One region of the Listeria sp. MAN/IMW/UF555 genome, then DNA from elsewhere that is predicted to be linked to it. Evidence: a T-box and tRNA genes for the amino acid it is inferred to sense, from the RefSeq annotation. Region 1 holds a T-box; the other holds one or more tRNA genes.

What was found. The T-box of region 1 lies ahead of leuS (leucine--tRNA ligase). A T-box ahead of a tRNA ligase gene usually reads a tRNA of that ligase, here a tRNA-Leu.
Region 2: it has a tRNA-Leu gene. The T-box ahead of leuS (leucine--tRNA ligase) is inferred to sense a tRNA for this amino acid. The anticodon was not compared.

The regions. Positions count from the first base shown of each region.
Region 1 is NZ_JBZWZS010000001.1:19,900-26,914, reverse strand. Features, by position in the region: gene leuS (leucine--tRNA ligase) at 1-1,780, opposite strand, end outside; T-box leader at 1,854-2,055, opposite strand; gene mnmL (tRNA modification radical SAM protein MnmL/YtqA) at 2,184-3,149, shown strand; gene mnmM (tRNA 5-(aminomethyl)-2-thiouridylate-methyltransferase MnmM) at 3,146-3,721, shown strand; gene asnB (asparagine synthase (glutamine-hydrolyzing)) at 3,747-5,612, opposite strand; gene metK (methionine adenosyltransferase) at 5,749-6,948, opposite strand.
Region 2 is NZ_JBZWZS010000002.1:297,713-309,249, forward strand. Features, by position in the region: gene AC4PG8_RS08590 (ABC-F family ATP-binding cassette domain-containing protein) at 1-91, shown strand, start outside; gene AC4PG8_RS08595 (alpha/beta hydrolase) at 116-1,075, shown strand; gene tsaD (tRNA (adenosine(37)-N6)-threonylcarbamoyltransferase complex transferase subunit TsaD) at 1,152-2,174, opposite strand; gene rimI (ribosomal protein S18-alanine N-acetyltransferase) at 2,171-2,626, opposite strand; gene tsaB (tRNA (adenosine(37)-N6)-threonylcarbamoyltransferase complex dimerization subunit type 1 TsaB) at 2,623-3,315, opposite strand; gene tsaE (tRNA (adenosine(37)-N6)-threonylcarbamoyltransferase complex ATPase subunit type 1 TsaE) at 3,312-3,773, opposite strand; gene AC4PG8_RS08620 (Lmo2079 family surface lipoprotein) at 3,879-5,012, opposite strand; gene AC4PG8_RS08625 (hypothetical protein) at 5,160-5,540, opposite strand; gene crcB (fluoride efflux transporter CrcB) at 5,636-5,992, opposite strand; gene crcB (fluoride efflux transporter CrcB) at 5,982-6,371, opposite strand; gene AC4PG8_RS08640 (GyrI-like domain-containing protein) at 6,478-7,104, opposite strand; gene AC4PG8_RS08645 (phosphotransferase) at 7,101-7,994, opposite strand; tRNA gene AC4PG8_RS08650 (tRNA-Leu) at 8,127-8,210, shown strand; gene AC4PG8_RS08655 (helix-turn-helix domain-containing protein) at 8,337-9,617, opposite strand; gene fepA (multidrug efflux MATE transporter FepA) at 10,210-11,537, opposite strand, start outside.

The sequences.
Region 1 (7,015 bases):
CGTATTTTTCTACTACTTCATCAGGGTTAACGACATTGCCTCTTGATTTGGACATTTTTTCGTTATTTTCGCCAAGAATCATACCTTGGTTAAATAGTTTTTGGAAAGGTTCTTTTGTTGGAACTACGCCAATATCGTACAAGAATTTATGCCAGAAACGTGCGTAAAGAAGGTGAAGTACTGCATGCTCTGCCCCGCCGATATAAACGTCAACTGGAAGCCATTCTGCTAGTTTTTCTTTGTCAGCAATTGCTTCAGTATTGTTTGGATCGATATAGCGCAAGAAGTACCAGCTTGACCCAGCCCATTGTGGCATAGTATTTGTTTCACGACGACCTTTACGACCATTTTCGTCTGTAACGTTTACCCAGTCGTGCAAGTTAGCAAGTGGAGATTCGCCAGTTCCTGAAGGTTTGATTTCCGTTGCTTTTGGCAGAAGCAGTGGTAGTTCGTCTTCTGGTACAAGCGTTGTTTCCCCGTCTTCCCAGTGAATAACTGGAATTGGTTCGCCCCAGTAACGTTGTCTACTAAACAACCAGTCGCGCAAACGATATGTGATTTTACGGCTACCAATGCCTTCTTTTTCTAGCCAATCAATTGCTGCGGTAATCGCTTCTGCTTTAGCTAGGCCATCTAAGAATTCCGAGTTAATATGTGGTCCATCGCCAGTGAAAGCTTCTTTTGTAACGTCGCCGCCTTCAAGTACTGGACGAATATTCAAACCAAATTGTTGCGCAAATTCAAAGTCGCGTTCGTCATGGGCTGGTACGGCCATAATTGCCCCTGTTCCGTATTGAATCAATACATAGTCAGCAATCCAAATTGGCACTTCTTCGCCGTTAATTGGATTAATCGCATAAGCTCCTGTGAAGACACCTGTTTTATCTTTTGCAAGGTCGGTTCTTTCTAGTTCGCTTTTTAGTTCTACTTGTTTTTTATAAGCTTCAACTGCTTCTTTTTGCTCAGGTGTTGTGATTTTTTCGATAAGTTCGTGTTCTGGTGCAAAAACCGTATATGTTGCGCCAAAAAGTGTATCTGGGCGTGTTGTAAAGACATTAAACGTTTCATCGCTATCTTTAATTTTAAAAGTAACTTCTGCGCCTTCTGAACGACCAATCCAGTTACGTTGCATATCTTTAATATTTTCAGGCCAGTCTACAAGTTCAAGGTCATCTAGTAAACGGTCTGCATAGGCAGTAATTTTAAGCATCCATTGACGCATTGGTTTACGGAAAACTGGGAAGCCACCGCGTTCACTTTTGCCATCAATTACTTCTTCATTGGCTAGTACGGTTCCAAGTGCCGGACACCAGTTTACAGCGATTTCGGCTTCATAAGCTAGGCCTTTTTCATATAGTTTTTCAAAAATCCATTGTGTCCATTTATAATATTCTGGATCTGTTGTATTAATTTCACGGTCCCAATCATAGGAGAAACCAAGAGATTTAATTTGGCGAGTAAAGTTGGCAATATTCAGTGCGGTGAATTCTTCTGGATCGTTACCAGTATCAATCGCATATTGCTCTGCAGGAAGTCCAAATGCATCCCAACCGATTGGATGAAGGACGTTCTTCCCTTGCATGCGTTTCATTCTAGACAAAATATCTGTTGCAGTATAGCCTTCTGGATGTCCTACGTGAAGACCTGCTCCAGATGGATAAGGAAACATATCAAGTGCATAGAAGTTTTCTTTATCTTTATCTTCTGTTGTTTTAAAAGTGTTATGTTCACTCCAATATTGTTGCCATTTCGGTTCCATTTTTTTATGATTAAATGTCACTTTACTCATCCTCTTTTCCTTAAAATATCGAATTTTGGCTACAAAAAAATCCCTACATCCCAACGGCTTATCGCCATGGGACGAGAGATGCTTCTCCCGCGGTACCACCCACATTAGTGTTTAACCACTCAACTTAACAATTCCTTAACGCGGAAAACGGGGATACACCCAAGCTCCATGGTAAGTTCATCCGGATTTTGTGACTGACTTGCACCAACCGCCAGCTCTCTTCACATCAAAATATGCAGATTACTACTCCAATTCATCGCTATTTCGCAAAATTCATTAGTCTTATTGTAGCTGAATTTAGGTTTTTTAGCAAGCGGTCTGAAGATTTATCTAACTTTCGTAGTAAAATGTGCTAAAATGAATGGAGAATTTCATTTGAAGGAGTCTAAAACTAGTGAAACAAACGAATCCATTTGTATATAGTAATGATAATAAAAGATACCATACATGGAACTACTGTTTACGAGAAGAATTTGGGCAAAAGACATACAAAGTTGCGCTTGATGGCGGTTTTGATTGTCCAAATCGTGATGGCACAGTAGCGCATGGCGGTTGTACATTTTGTAGTGCGGCAGGTTCTGGTGATTTTGCTGGGAACCGAGCGCTTGATTTAAAAGTACAATTCCAACAAGTGCGCGACAAAATGCAAACGAAATGGAAAGACGGGAAATGTATTGCTTACTTCCAGGCTTTTACTAACACTCATGCCCCTGTTGCTGAACTGCGCGAGAAATTTGAAACGGTTTTGAATGAGCCTGGCGTGGTTGGGCTTTCGATTGCGACACGACCTGACTGTTTGCCGGATGATGTCGTTGAATACTTGGCTGAATTAAATGAACGGACTTATTTATGGTTAGAGCTTGGTTTACAATCTGCTCACGATGAAACTGGGCGCTTAATTAACCGCGCGCATGACTATGATTGTTATTTAGAAGGTGTGCGCAAACTACAAAAACATAATATCCGCATTTGTGCCCACATTATTAATGGGCTTCCGAAAGAAACGCCGGAAATGATGATGGAAACCGCACAAAAAGTAGTTGAAAGTGGCGTTGATGGTATTAAAATCCATTTACTCCATTTATTAAAAGGAACGCCAATGGTAGAAGATTATAAAAAAGGTGACTTAGAATTTTTAACCCGTGATGGTTATGTGAACTTAGTAGCTGACCAACTTGAAATTCTGCCTCCTGAAATGGTTATTCACCGAATTACAGGTGATGGTGGCGTGGATGACTTAATTGGCCCAGTTTGGAGTTTAAATAAATTTGAAGTACTGAATGCCATTGATGCAGAACTCGTTCGAAGAGATAGTTGGCAAGGGAAACTATATCAACCTGTGGAAGTGAGTTCCAAATGAATTTACGTGGTATTCTCCCCTTCGCTCATGATACACTTCGAAAAGTAGTTCGCTCTGGAGATTATGTAATTGACGCAACATGTGGTAACGGGCATGATACGCTTCTACTAGCTGAACTTGTTGGTGTAAATGGTCATGTGCTCGGGTTTGATATTCAACAAATGGCAATTGATGCAACGAAAACTCGTTTAGAAAATGCTGGTGTCGCATCACAAGTAGAGCTCGTATGTGCTAGCCATGCGCTTATTCCAGAATATGCAACAAAACCTGTTCGCGCTGCTATTTTCAATCTCGGCTACTTGCCAGGTGGCGATAAAGAAATTACGACAACCGCTGATTCTACTTTAGAAAGCATTGGCCATTTAATGCAGCTACTTGAAGTTGGTGGCGTCATTATTCTTGTAATTTATCACGGTCATCCAGCTGGAAAAGTCGAAAAAGATGCTGTCTTGACTTTTTGTGAAGCGATTCCGCAACAAGATTTCCACGTTTTATCTTATAACTTTATTAATCAAAAAAATGATGCCCCATTCGTCATTATCATCGAAAAAAGAAAACCTAGACAAAGCTAATAATTAGCCTGTCTAGGTTTTCTTTTTATTTTCCAAAATCGTATTTATCTGCTACGTATACATCATACCAAATCATAAAGATAACAACTGTCCAGATTTTACGACTGTAATCGAATTTACCGGCACAGTGATCGTCTAGTAAGCCTAGAACGTATTGTTTGTTAATTAAATGATCTGTTGGTGATTCTTTAATGATATTTTTAACCCAAGCGTTCATTTCGTCTTTTAGCCAGTGACGAATTGGTACTGGGAATCCTAGTTTACGGCGATTAAGTACGTGTTCTGGTACAAAAGTGGCTGCCGCTTTACGTAAGATATATTTGGTTGTTCCATTGGTTGTTTTCATTGTATCTGGAATATTTCTTGCTACATTGTACACTTCTTTATCAAGGAAAGGTACACGAACTTCCAGTGAATTAGCCATCGTCATCCGGTCAGCTTTTAGGAGAATATCTCCACGTAGCCACGTATGAATATCAATATACTGCATTCTTTCTACAGGATGATAATTCTTAGTTTCTGCATAAAATGGATCCGTAATGTTCGTATAATCATGACCAGATTGGTATTTCGGAAGTAAAATTTGTTTTTCTTTTTCTGTGAACATTTTGGCGTTTCCGATGTAACGTTCTTCCATCGGCGTTGTTCCACGTTCTAAGAAACTTTTACCACGCATTCCTTCTGGCATAATACGCGCCACGCTATTTAACATTGATTTAAATACGCCTGGCATTTTGTTAAACATCGCAAGGGAATTTGGTTCGTTATAAATGTTATAACCGCCAAAAAGTTCATCTGCGCCCTCACCTGATAATGCTACTGTTACTTGTTTACGCGCTTCTCTTGATAAGAAATAAAGCGGAATAGCAGCCGGATCAGCAAGTGGGTCATCCATATGCCAAACAATTTTTGGTAATTCTTTCATATATTCTTCCGGTGAGATAACATAACTAATATTTTCTACACCAAGCTTATCTGCTGTTTCTTTTGCTACATCGATTTCACTGAAACCATCGCGTTCAAAACCAACAGAGAATGTTTTAATTGCAGGATGATATTCTTTGGCAATTGCAGCAATAATCGATGAATCAATACCACCAGATAGGAATGAACCAACTGGTACATCGGAGCGCATATGCATTTTAACAGAATCATACATCACGTCACGCACTTCTTTAATCCATGCGTCTTCTGATTTAGTTACTGGTGCAAAAGATGCTTTCCAATAAGTAGTAATCTCCATTGGTTGACCGATTTTTTTCGTGAACTGATGCCCTGGTTCTAAGCGTTTTACATTTTTAGTTAAGGAATCTGGTTCTGGAACGAATTGATAAGTCATATAGTTTTGTAATGAAACTTCATCTAGTTCTTTTTCTTTTAAAGCATGTAAAATGGATTTCTTTTCAGAACCCATAAATAGCTTACCGTCTTCTTCTGCATAGAAAAATGGTTTAATGCCGAATGGGTCGCGTGCGCCGTAAACAAGTTCTTCTTGTTTATCCCAAATAACGAAACCAAACATCCCACGAAGACGTTCTGCTGTTTTTTCTTTGTATTTCGCATATGTAGCGATAATTACTTCTGTATCACTTTCGGTTTCAAATGTCATTCCTTCAGCAACTAATTGCTCGCGGAGTTCCACATAGTTATAAACTTCTCCATTAAAAATAATCCAGTAACGTTCATTTTCATACGTTAACGGTTGATGACCGTTTTCTACATCAATAATACTTAAACGGCGGAAACCAAACTGCACGTGATCATCTGTGAAGTATCCTTCATCATCTGGCCCACGGTGCGTAATCATACTGTTCATTTGTCTAAAGGTTTCTTTATCAGCGCCAGTAATTTCTGTAATGCGGTCATGTACGCATCCTACAAATCCACACATGGTAACATTTCTCCTCTATATAGATAATCATTTTATCTTTTTTTCACAACGTCTATCATATCATAACTAGGCTTTCTTTGCACTGTTTAGGAAAGAAAAAAACCGAACATTCCTCACAAGAAATGTTCGGTTAAGCTTATTTTACGATTAATTTTTTTAAGGCTTCTGCTTTATCCGTTCTTTCCCAAGGTAAATCAAGGTCGCTACGGCCAAAATGACCAAATGCAGCTGTTTGACGATAAATTGGGCGACGTAAATCAAGCATATGGATTATCCCAGCTGGGCGTAAGTCAAATAGCTCATTAACGCCATCAATTAGTTCTTGTTCTGAATAGTCACTTGTTCCATATGTGTCAATCGAAATGGAAACTGGACGCGCAACTCCGATGGCATATGCAACTTGTACTTCTACTTTTTTAGCAAGTCCAGCAGCAACGATATTTTTAGCGACATATCTTGCAGCATAAGCACCCGAACGGTCTACTTTGGTTGGATCTTTACCAGAAAATGCTCCCCCGCCGTGACGCGCATAACCACCGTATGTATCCACGATAATTTTACGGCCAGTAAGTCCAGCATCGCCAAGTGGTCCACCAATAACAAAGCGGCCAGTTGGATTAATAAAGTATTTCGTATTTTCATCTAAGAAAGAAGCATCAATTACTTCTGGGAATAGATGTGTGTGTAAATCTTTCGCGATTTGTTCTTGTGTGATGTCAGGATGATGTTGCGTTGAAACAACAATTGTATCAATGCGAACAGGTTGATTAAATTCATCATATTCTACAGTTACTTGTGTTTTCGCATCTGGTCGTAAATAATCTAATTTATTCGTTTTGCGTAATTCTGTTAACTTGCGTGCTAAGCCATGTGCCAAAAAGATTGGTAGTGGCATTAACTCTTCTGTTTCATCTGTAGCAAAGCCAAACATCAAACCTTGATCTCCTGCCCCAATTGCTTCAATAGCAGCATCAATTTCGCTGCCACTTCTTGATTCTAGTGCCTCATCCACACCTTGCGCAATATCTGGTGATTGTTCGTCAATAGCCGTTAAAACAGCACATGTCTCTGCATCAAAACCATATTTTGCTCGAGTATAGCCGATTTCTTTAATAGTATCACGAACGATTTTAGGAATATCTACATATACAGAAGTAGTAATCTCACCTGCTACTAAAACTAAACCAGTTGTCACAGTAGTCTCACAAGCGACACGTGCGTCTGGATCTTTTGAAATAATTGCATCTAAAATTGCATCAGATATTTGATCTGCAATTTTATCTGGATGTCCATCAGAAACCGATTCCGATGTAAATAGATGACGGTTTTTAGCCAATTTTATTTTCCTCCTTTAGTTCTCTCCAAATACGTCTCATATAAAAAGCCTCTCTCTATTTTGCACG
Region 2 (11,537 bases), on a different contig from region 1:
AATTACGCAGGAACTTGATGTGGTAAAAGCACGTGGTGAAAAATTGATGGAGGAATGGGAAAAAGTAAGCGAAGAACTAGAATCTATGTAATCTACATAAAAAAAGGAGCTAACAATGAAAAAGATTTTAATTATTTCTGGTTCAATTATCGTTGGGTTACTTGTAATTATTAGTATTTGCGCAAGTTTTTACTTATATAGCTATGCGCTATCTCGTGATAATTCAAGTATGAATGATAAACCGACTGCAGATCAAACTACAGAAACAGCCAAACTTGCGAAGAAAAATCGCCAAGAAAATACCGCTTGGATGGAGCAACAACGTCTAACAAAATGGACAGAAACCTCAGCAGATGGCTTGAAACTAGTCGCTAATTATTTAGAAGCACCCTCACCTTCCAATACAACCATTATTTTGGCACATGGTTATCGAGGGAAAAGCGGCAAAGTCGAAATGGCTGGTCTAGCGAGGATGTATAATCAAAAATTCGGCTACAATGTATTAATGCCTGACGCAAGAGCACACGGCGAAAGTGAAGGGAAAAATATAGGCTTTGGTTGGCCAGAACGTAAAGATTATGTTCAGTGGACAAACCAAGTACTTGATAAAAATGGCGATGATACAGAAATTGTCCTTCACGGTGTTTCCATGGGGAGTTCCACCGTCCTCATGACCAGTGCCGAAAAGCTGCCGAAACAAGTAAAAAGTATTATCGCGGATTGCGGCTATACTTCCATGGACGCCGAACTATCTTATCAATTAAAAACCATGTTTCATTTACCAAAATTCCCAATTATTCCAACAGCTAGCCTTATCAATAAAGTAAAAGAAGGTTTCTTTTTCAGTGAAGCAAGTGCGATTAATGCCGTAGCTGAAACTGATTTACCTATTTTCTATATTCACGGTGATTCAGATGCATTTGTCCCTACTTCTATGGTAGAAGAACTATATGACGCCACCAAAAGCTACAAGGAAAAATGGGTTGTAAAAGGCGCTGAACATGGTCAAGCATTCACTGTTGAGCCAGAAACTTACGAAGAAAAAGTACGACAATTTTTAAGTAAAACAATGTAAAAAAAGACTGCAAGCAAAGTGAGAAATTACTTTGCTTGCAGTCCCGGGCATGCGGAATTTAACTCCGCATGCTTTTTTAAATGTCTTCCAGCAATAAACCTGGATTTGCATTCATATCATAATTGCTTCGTTTTCCTTGTAAGAAACTCACTGTCCCTGCAGCGGCAATCATAGCCGCATTATCACCACATAACGATAACGGCGGAATAATCAGCTCGGTATCCGGAAGTTCTAATTTTACTTCTTGAATAAGTCGCTCTCTCAAACCTTGATTTGCCGCCACTCCTCCAGCAAGAAGCAATTGTTTCACGCCATGTTGTTTAGCTGCGCGAATCGTCTTACTTACTAAAACATCGACTACACTAGCTTGAAAACTAGCTGCCATATCATTAGGATTTGGTTCTTCCCCGCGCTGTCTTAAATTATGCAACGTATTAATAAAAGAAGATTTCAACCCGCTAAAACTAAAGTCAAACGAACCATCATCCATCATCGCCCGCGGAAAATGGAACGTGTCTTCACCATCTTTTGCAAGTTTATCAATTTGAACACCACCTGGATAAGCTAAACCAAGTGTACGCGCCACTTTATCGTATGCTTCGCCGGCCGCATCATCTCTTGTTTCCCCGATAATTTCAAATTCATTATCTGCTTTCATTAAAACAAGTTCTGTATGCCCACCACTGACAACTAACGATAAAAGCGGAAATTGAAATTCTGTTTCAAAGCGATTCGCATAAATATGTCCAGCAATATGATGCACACCAACTAAAGGCAAATTATGCATAAAAGCAAGTGTTTTTGCAGCATTGACGCCAATTAGAAGTGCACCGACTAAACCAGGTCCTTCAGTTACCGCCACCCCGTCTAAATCATCCATCGTTACATTGGCTTGTTTTAAAGCTTCTTCAATCACAAGCGTAATTTGTTCCACATGATGACGAGATGCAATTTCTGGAACCACACCACCGAATCGCTTATGACTTTCAATTTGCGAAGCCACAACGCTAGATACTATTTCACAACCATTTTTCACAACAGAAGCAGCTGTTTCATCACAGCTCGATTCTATCCCAAGAATTAATGTATTTTTTTTCATAAGTCCACCCACATCACTAGCGCATCTTCTTTCGTATCCGGATAATAGTTTTTCCGAATGGCGCCGTCTTGAAATCCTAATTTCTTGTAAAGCCCTTGTGCTACATCGTTTGAAACGCGAACTTCTAATGTCATCCGAACAACACCGCGCTCTTTTGCAACACGAATCATTTCCCGTAAAAGTGCCTCGCCGTAGTGATTACCTTGAAAATCGGGATGAATCGCAATATTCGTAATGTGCCCTTCATCTAGCACCAGCCATACACCCGCGTACCCGACAACTTGATCCTTATAAGTCGCAAGTAAATAGTAGGCATATTGATTAATAATAAATTCATTTCGAAAAGCCGCTTCTGTCCAAGGTACTGTAAATGCAGCATTTTCTACATTCATAATACTTTTTAAATCCGCAACAGTTGCCTCTCGAAATACTAAGGCCGCGTCCAAACTCACTCAGAACCCCTCGATTCCAACCATTTGCTTTCCGCTTCTGCCAGTTTTAAATAATCTGGAACAAAATTGTCTGCTGGTTCACCGTCCAAGTTTTCCGCCAGTTTTACAAGCGAGCTGGCCCGCGCATAAGTATAATCAGCTTGACCAAATACCGCTCGTTCCCCTAAAACTTCCGTCACAGTAAGGCGAATTTGCTCCGTTAACGTGCCAACAAATAAAATCGCTTCCTTCTCCGCCGTTAATTGTTCAAGTAAATCAGTAAGCGCAATGTGGCTATCGGCTACAACGTTTTTCATTACACCGTCACTTGCACGATAAACACCCGCATACACATTCATACGACGAGCATCCATCAAAGCAACGACTTTTCCAAGGAAGTATAAACCATTTTCTGCTAAAAGTGCTAAGGAAGAAATCCCGACAATTGGAATTCCAGCATCCCACGCCATTGTTTTCGCAACGGTTACACCAATCCGAAGCCCTGTATAAGAACCGGGACCTTTAGCAACAGCGATTTTTTCTATATCAGTTGGTTTTACGGCACATTCTTCCATTAAAGCAGCAATCGCCGGAAGTAATCGCACGCTATGATTTTTTTTCAAATTCGTCGTATATTCACCAAGAACAACACCTTCATTAAAAAGTGCTATCGTCATCGTATCTGAAGACGTATCCATTCCAAGCATCATTTCCCAAAAACCTCCATCGCCAGTTGCTCATATCGTTCTCCAACTGGCTTCACTATCATCTTGCGCGTATTCTCATCTATATGAAAAAGCTTAATTTCCAAGTATTCTTCCGGTAAATCCTCCCGAACAAACTGCGCCCATTCAACCACACTCACACCCGCTCCGTAGAAATATTCTTCCAAACCGAGCTCATCAGTTGAAGCATCCTCCAAGCGGTATACATCCATATGATAAAGTGGCAAGCGCCCTTTTTTATATTCGCGGATAATCGTAAATGTCGGGCTTTTAATCATTTGCGGAATTAAAAGGCCTTCCCCAAGACCTTTTGTAAAAGTAGTTTTCCCCGCGCCGAGATCGCCTTCAAGTAAAATCACATCTCCGGCTGCTAATTGTTCACCGAGTTGTTTTGCGAGAAGCCTTGTCTCTCTTTCATTTGTCATTATTAATTCGAATTCCATTACCTCACCCGTCCATCATTTTCTCTACATATCATACCACAAAGCCGCGCCAAAATAAAAATCAAAAAAACGCAACAACCTAAGTCGCTGCGTCTTTCGGATGAATTAATAACCTGTTCCAGTTAAATCCATTCCACCGTACATTTTCATGGTAACTTCAGTAATAATTTTATTTAATTCTTCGCTCGATATAAGTTGGTCTTTGGTTGGGAAATCTGCTATTGGAACAAATTTCTCCGCTTTTGTTTTCACAGTAAAACTAATTGATTGCTCTGCATTAGCATCGGATTTGTCATCGATTTTGGTTTTAAGGGTGATTGCATCAAATGAATTGTCTTTGCCAGGTTTTACAGAAACTTTAATATGAATGCTCGTATCTTTATTGTCTTTTAAAGATTTAGCTGCGTCTTTTATGCTTGATTGCATTTCTGTATAAGTCGTATCAAAATCTGTTACCGCTTCTGAACCTTGGCTTTCTACAATAACTTTAAAGTCTGCTTTTACTTTTTCATCGTCCATCATTTTTGCTACTTGATTCATCATATTAGCAAGATCAGCGTTTGTAAGTGTGATTGTAAGTGTGCCATCATCCGCTTCTTTAAAACGATCTTTTTCTAAACCACTGAAATAACTATCAATTAATTTAGTCGTTTTTTTATTTAAATCTTTGGAAGCTGCTTCCATTTCTTTTGTGTTAGCAGCAGTCTTAGCTTCTGATTTGCCTGTTAATGAACTGGTTAATTCTTCCGTGCTAAGATATTTGTTTTTTAAATCTGGGTATTCGGTATTAATTTGTGACCACATGCCACCAGTTGATTGGTCTAAATAACTTAGTAATGAAGCATCTGGCTGAACAATAGTTTTAAGTGGAATAAAGACATTACCTGTTTTGCTGTCTAATAAGAAGTCCAAATTAATGGAAACTGGAAGTAAATTATTCGTGGAAGTTAAGTTTAATTTAGTTTCTGATTTTTTTGCTGTCTTATCTGTTGAAGTTGTCATTGAAAGCTTAATATCTTTTAAAATCCCCATCGTTTGAGCGCTGGAATCAGCACTCGCAACATCTATATCGGTTACGGCAAAAGAAGTTGTATATGTAGATTGATCCGGTACATTAGTTGCATTTTTCATGGTTTTAACAAATTTTTCTTGTGGTGTTTTCGCTGCTGAATTCCCACCACAAGCACTGACTACTAACGCTAAAGCTAACAAAATTGAAAATAATATCCCTTTTTTCATAGTTCTCCCCCTGTATCGTTAATACATTTAAACTAACACAATTTAAGTACAGAAAACAAGGAGATTTATAGATTATTCACTAGTTAGTCACAATTAACTTAACTTTTCACTTAGTTAATAAAAAAACGCCCCTAAAAAGGGAACGTTTTATTTTGGTGTTACTTTTAATGAAGTTGCATTTTCAGAAATTTTCCCTGGTGCCGGTGAAGTTACATTTGTGCCTTGTGGGAATGTAGCTTTAATCGTATCACCATCTTTAATATCCGAAAGTTTCATCGTCTTACCAGTGGTGGCGTTTGTTACCGCCGTATTGCTATTAACCGTTACAATTAGTTCGCTCGCATAATTATTTTTTTCGCCACTCCATGTTAACGTGCCATTTACAGTTAATTGTTTATTATTTTCTAATAAACTAGCATCTGTCACTGTTCCATCAAGGACTAAAGCAGGAACTACTTCCTGATTACAGCCTGCCAAAAATATTACGACTAGTAAAACCGACCAGATTACCTTCTTAAAACCTGTCATCTCTTGTTCTCGTCCTCTCTGAAGCTTTTCGTTCTTTCTAGCATAGCATCTTGCGTAAATACAGGCAATCGTTTTCTTATTTTCTTAAACAATTCTTATACACCAAGCATGATTCCGATAAAAGCTGCGATTAAACCACATAAATAAGTCAAACCAACATATGAAAATAACACCTGAAAATTTGCCTTCCACTTTAATTCCATACTCTCTACTTTAAAAGTCGAAAATGTCGTGTATCCGCCCATAAATCCCGTGCCTAAAAAAAGTTGCCATATTGGCCCAAGCGCAGAAGAAACAAGAAATCCTAGCAAAAATGAACCTGTGATATTAATAAAAAAAGTCGCATAAGGAAAATCCGTTTTCCATTTACTTTTGACAAATACAGAAATACCATAACGCAACATCGCACCAAGGCTTGCACCAAAACCGACAAGCAAGAAATTAATCAACATGATGCGCACCTCGCCTCAAGAGCTTATTACTAAATCTTCTACCAAACTTCACCATCACAAGGCCGCCAATTAAGCTCACCAAAATATAACTAATAGCTAACACCACTTCACCTTGTTGAAACAATTCAATCGTATCCACACTAAATGCCGAAAAAGTCGTGAAAGCCCCAATAAACCCAGTCCCAATTCCGTTTAAGAGCACCAATGAAATACGCGATTTTTCCGCCAAAAAAGGCATTATGAAAGCTAATAAAAAACAACCTATTAGATTAACTGCTAAAGTCGCAGAAGGAAAATCTCCGCCGCCAAGCCATAAATTCATCGCATACCGGCACATTCCGCCTAACGCACCAAAAATTCCCACATATAAAAAATACATCTTTAAAGACCCCACTTCACAAAAAAACTGCCCTGAAATATTTACATTCCGGGCAGTCGCCTTTGTCCTATTTCTTCTATACTATAACGCAAAACATTCCAATTATTCAACTCACTGGAAGTCGAAGGATGGTCTTCATTTTTTCTGGATTTGCTTTTCGCGGATCGCTCAAATAGATTTCATGATGTTTCCGAATAGCTCCGGTGTCGTTCCGAAGCCCTTCTATTTCCATAAATTGATGCATTTCCGCCACAGTATGCACTTCCTCGCTGAATGGCCCCACATGCATCATTTGCACACATTCCCCTTCCTCAAAACGAACCAATTTCACGCGACTCGTATCAACGTCAGGCTTTTTCTTCCTTGCAACCTCTTTCGCCCACTCCAACACTTCTTCGGTAACAAAGTCAGGTTGTCTAAGAATTGATGTCCAAAGCCACGCATCTCTGTCCTTTAAATCAAACTTCCCTTCAGACCACCAAAAACCTTCCAGCGGCGGTACAACAAAATCCGAGTAACCATCCAGACGTGTCTCGCCCATCTTGCTCATTTTAATCGTGTACGCAATCGCATAAAGTGACTGCACTGCCTTTTGATACTCCTCACCGTCCGGATCGCCTTTCCCATCGACCATCAAAAAATTCATTTCCGGAACAAAAATACGCTCTGGTTTTCTTTTAGGCGCATAGAATTTCTTTTCCTCTTTTTTAAAATCAATTTTCTTTTCAGTCATTTGAATTCCTCCTCGTTCATCCAGTCTGGCATCAGCTTCTGAAAATTATCATGACTAGCTGCCGTCTTTGCTGCATAATTCATTAACCTATTAAAATTACGAGATTCATTTTTTGCCGCCCAATTAACGGCCGAAGTAATATGCATCGCCGTGTAAAGCGCATAAAGATTCCAAAAATCTGGAACTTCTTCTTTATCAAGATAGCCTAAAATATTTCCTCTTGCAAAAGGTATACTGACCTCTGTTGTAAAAAAGCCGATTTTAGCTAAATCAAATAAAGGATCCCCGAACTCTAGCCGATTAAAATCAATTAGCCCCGCAAACTTTTTGTTCTTTAAAATAATATTCGCTGGATGAAAATCTCCATGTTGTAAACAAACCGGTCTATTTTTTAATCTAGCTATATTCTCATAAACAAACTGTTCGGTTTCTGTTAAAAAAGAAGCTGTTATTTCTAATTCTTTTAATTCCTCCACTTTTCGTTTAAATTTAGCCGTTTGAAAATCCAACCAGTTCATTTTTGGTGTATCTAGCGGTATTTTATGAACTTCTCGTAAAATTTCCCCTGCTGAAAAACCAGCCTTAAACTGTTCGGAATGTGATAATCTAAACATGCCATTTTCCGCATCTTCACCGCGCACATAACCAATAATCATATAGCATTCTCCGCCGGTACAGCCAAAATCATATGCTCGTGGAACAAATGGAGTTTGAGAACCTAACGCTTGGATTATTTCAAATTCTTGCTTTCGTGTTTGGAGTAACTCTTTTGGAAAAACACGTACAAGATAGGTTTCATCCACCTGATATTTCTTATCGATAGAAAAACCCTTTTTTATTTCTGAAACCACTTTCGCATTACGCAACATTTTCAATTGGGTCACATCCATAATTAGCTCTCCCTCCAATAAATTCGCTATTCTCCATTATACAAGAATACGCTTACTTTTTTCCAATTATCTATGCAGAATTTATTGACAAAATAATAGAATCAATATTATAATTAGTTTTGCTACGCATACGCGGTCGTGGCGGAATCGGCAGACGCGCTAGGTTGAGGGCCTAGTGGGGTAAAACCCGTGGAGGTTCAAGTCCTCTCGGCCGCATAGAGAACTACAAGTAGGTTTCGTAATTGTTCATACAGTTACGAAACCTTTTTTGATAGAACAAATGACACCTCAATGAAAAAAGGAAAACCACGTTAACTACTGAACTGGTCTTCCTTTTTTATACTAAGCTAAAATATTATATGCCATTTTATATTTCGTTGAGTCAGCGAAGTGCTTACTTGCGTGTTTTTTTACGCGTTCAATTAATGCTGGATCATTGGATTCATCAATTTTTTTAAGCAAGTCTAACATTTTCTTTTCATAGCTAGATTGCTTGTTTTGTTGGTACAGCAGTAATGTTTCCGTATAGGTTACAAAAAAATTGATTTCCATTACTTGCTCAGTTACTTTGTTAATAATAGCCAGTAAATTACTTGCTTCTAATACTGACCCTTGTTCAGCAAAAATAACCATCAGTTCTGTAATTACAAGGTAGTCATTGTTATTAAAACCTATCTCGGAAGCCTCATGCGCCATTAATTCCTCGTATAAACAAACTATCTTCTCATCAAACAACTCATGATTACCTTCAACTCTTTCTATTTCTGCCAGCTTAAAGCCAACAAGAAAATAATACATTGTTTTAGCTTCTGGATACATGTTAAAAAATACTAGCACTTCTTCAAATTTCCGCTTTGCTTCAGTCATAAAGCCAATTTGAAAGTTTATATAACCATACAAATATAAAATGGCCGTAATTCTTTCTTGGTCTTTGCTTGGGAATCTCTTAATTAAGTTCCAGGCACATTCAATGTGTTTTAAGGCAGGTTCATAGTTATTTAGACAAATGTAATTAATACAAAGCCCCACTTGAAAAACCACTTGAAACGCAGCTTTATCAGTTAAATCAATACTTTTTTTCCAGTACTTCACTGCCAATTGATAGTCGCAAGTAGCATGAGAATGTTTCACAGCTTGACCATAGTAATAATAACTAAGCAAATCCGGTGGGAATGAGTCTACTACACGCTTTTCATTACTATTTAAATACTTTCTTTCTATTTCTCGAGCTTTAGAAAATTCCCATGTTTTATAGTAAAAACCTGCTTGAAGCCAGTAAAAACTTAGTTCTATAACAGGAGATTCACACAGTAAATCGACATTCACAGCTATTTTATCAAGTCTATTTTCCACTTCTTTTGTATTCGAAAAAACAAGTAACTCAAATATCTGCTTGAGTTCTTGTAATAATTCTTTATTTAAATCCTCATTGCCTATTAAAAGAGCTTCTTCCGGTATTTCCAGACGTTTCGCTATATGCATTAACGTTTCAAAAGAAGCCACTTTCACACCATTCTCTATATTAGCTAAATAAGGGACGGAAATGATTCCTTTAGCCGCCTCTTTTAAAGTAAGTTGTTTTATTTTACGGATATTTCTAATTCGTAAACCGATTAAATCCATGATGTCACCGCCATTACTTAGAAAACTTTTCTTTTAATTATATACATTTATTTTTAGAAAACAAATACCTTATTTAATAGTTTTAGCTTCTTTTCATAACGAATGTTTTTTCGGTTATAATTATCCAGTCTTACACAAGGCTTAAATTCAGTACTAGACTTGATTTCAAGCATCTTTACACGCTTCACTAATTTGCCATATTTAATGTTTTTCTTTACGTTCGCCATTAGCTTTTTACACCAATGGCAAAGTAAAGACATTAAAAAATTCCTTGAATCGCTATTATTTTATTTTGCATTATCTGTAAAATTATCCCTCATACATTTCCCTACAGAGTTTCCATTGCTCCCACATGCAACTATAAAACAGCAAAGTAAAACAGGATTCCTAAAACACTCAGGAGTCCATAAAATAGTAACTATTCATTCCCTTTTTAAAGCATTCCTACGTAAACGGAAACGTAGAACAATATTTTACCATTTAAATCGCCATACTGAGGAAAAAGGAAACAAATGGAAATATACTCTTTTTAATCTTATTTTTTTGCCAAATCATCCTAAAAAGACGAAGATACTAGATCTCCGTCTTTGTTTTATTTAAATAAGATATGTTTCTTCTTCATGTAAAATACAATTGATATAGCTACAATCATTTCTGAAATTGGAATTGCTAACCAAACACCTGGAATGCCAATAATTGGTGGTAAAATAAGCAAGAAGATTACCATGAAAATAATTTCTCGTGAAATCGTAATCCATGTTGCCATTTTGACTTTATCAGAAGTTTGGAAGTAAGTCATCATAACAAAGTTAAAGCCCATAAATAAGTAAGCTGAATAGAATAACTTAATTCCGTTGCTTGCAAGTTCTCGAATTTCTGCACTAAAGTTTCCGAACATCGAAACGAGCAGATTAGAACCAAATAACCCAACTAATAAGAAAGCAACCCCGGTACCAAATGCTACGACAATCGCAATTTTCAATGTTTCAATTTCTTTTTCTCTCGCCCTTGCCCCGCGGTAATAACTTATAAGTGGCTGAATCGCTGAACCCATGCCAAGGAACAACATTAAAATCACACTATGGGTATAATTTAAAACCGAGAATGCTGCAACTCCTGCAGTACCAGCAATGGCTGCGATGGAAATATTATATCCGAAAGTAAATACCGACACGCCAACTTCTGCTAAAAAACTTGGCAAGCCGATGCCCAGTGTTTTTTTGAAAAAAGCTTTATTCCAATTCACTTTTACAAATTTCAAGCGACTGGATTTTTTAAAGAAATGGGTAGTTAGGATAAGCACACCGATAATAATAGCAATCATCGTAGCAAGTGCAGATCCGGTTACGCCCCATTCAAATACAAATAAGAATAAATAATTCAAAATAACATTACTGATTGCTGTAACAATAAGGGCAATCATTGATAAATTCGGATCACCGTCATTACGAACAAAAATACTTAAAATATTTTCAAGTGTAAGTGCAAAACCGAAAATAAGTAATATATTCATATACTCCAGTACGTAACCAATCGTTTCATCATTCGCGCCTAAAAAATATGCCAGTGGTACTTTAAAAATAAAAGCGAGGATTGCAATAACCACCGTAATCGAAACAACTGCTAAAATCGCATTCGTAAAAATTGATTGCGCTTTAGGAACATTTTTTTCTCCAATAGCAAACGAAAACTGGGTCGCGGCTCCAATCCCAATCCAAATCGAAATGGCTGTAAAAATCGTAAATACGGGTACAGCAATATTTATCCCTGCAAGCGCCACTCCGCCGAGCTTATGCCCAACAAAAATTCCATCAATTACAATATTCAAAGACATTAATAACATTCCGACCAAGGAAGGAACTAAATATCTAAAATAAATCTTTTTAACTGAATCTGTTTCTAATATTTCTATATTCTTTG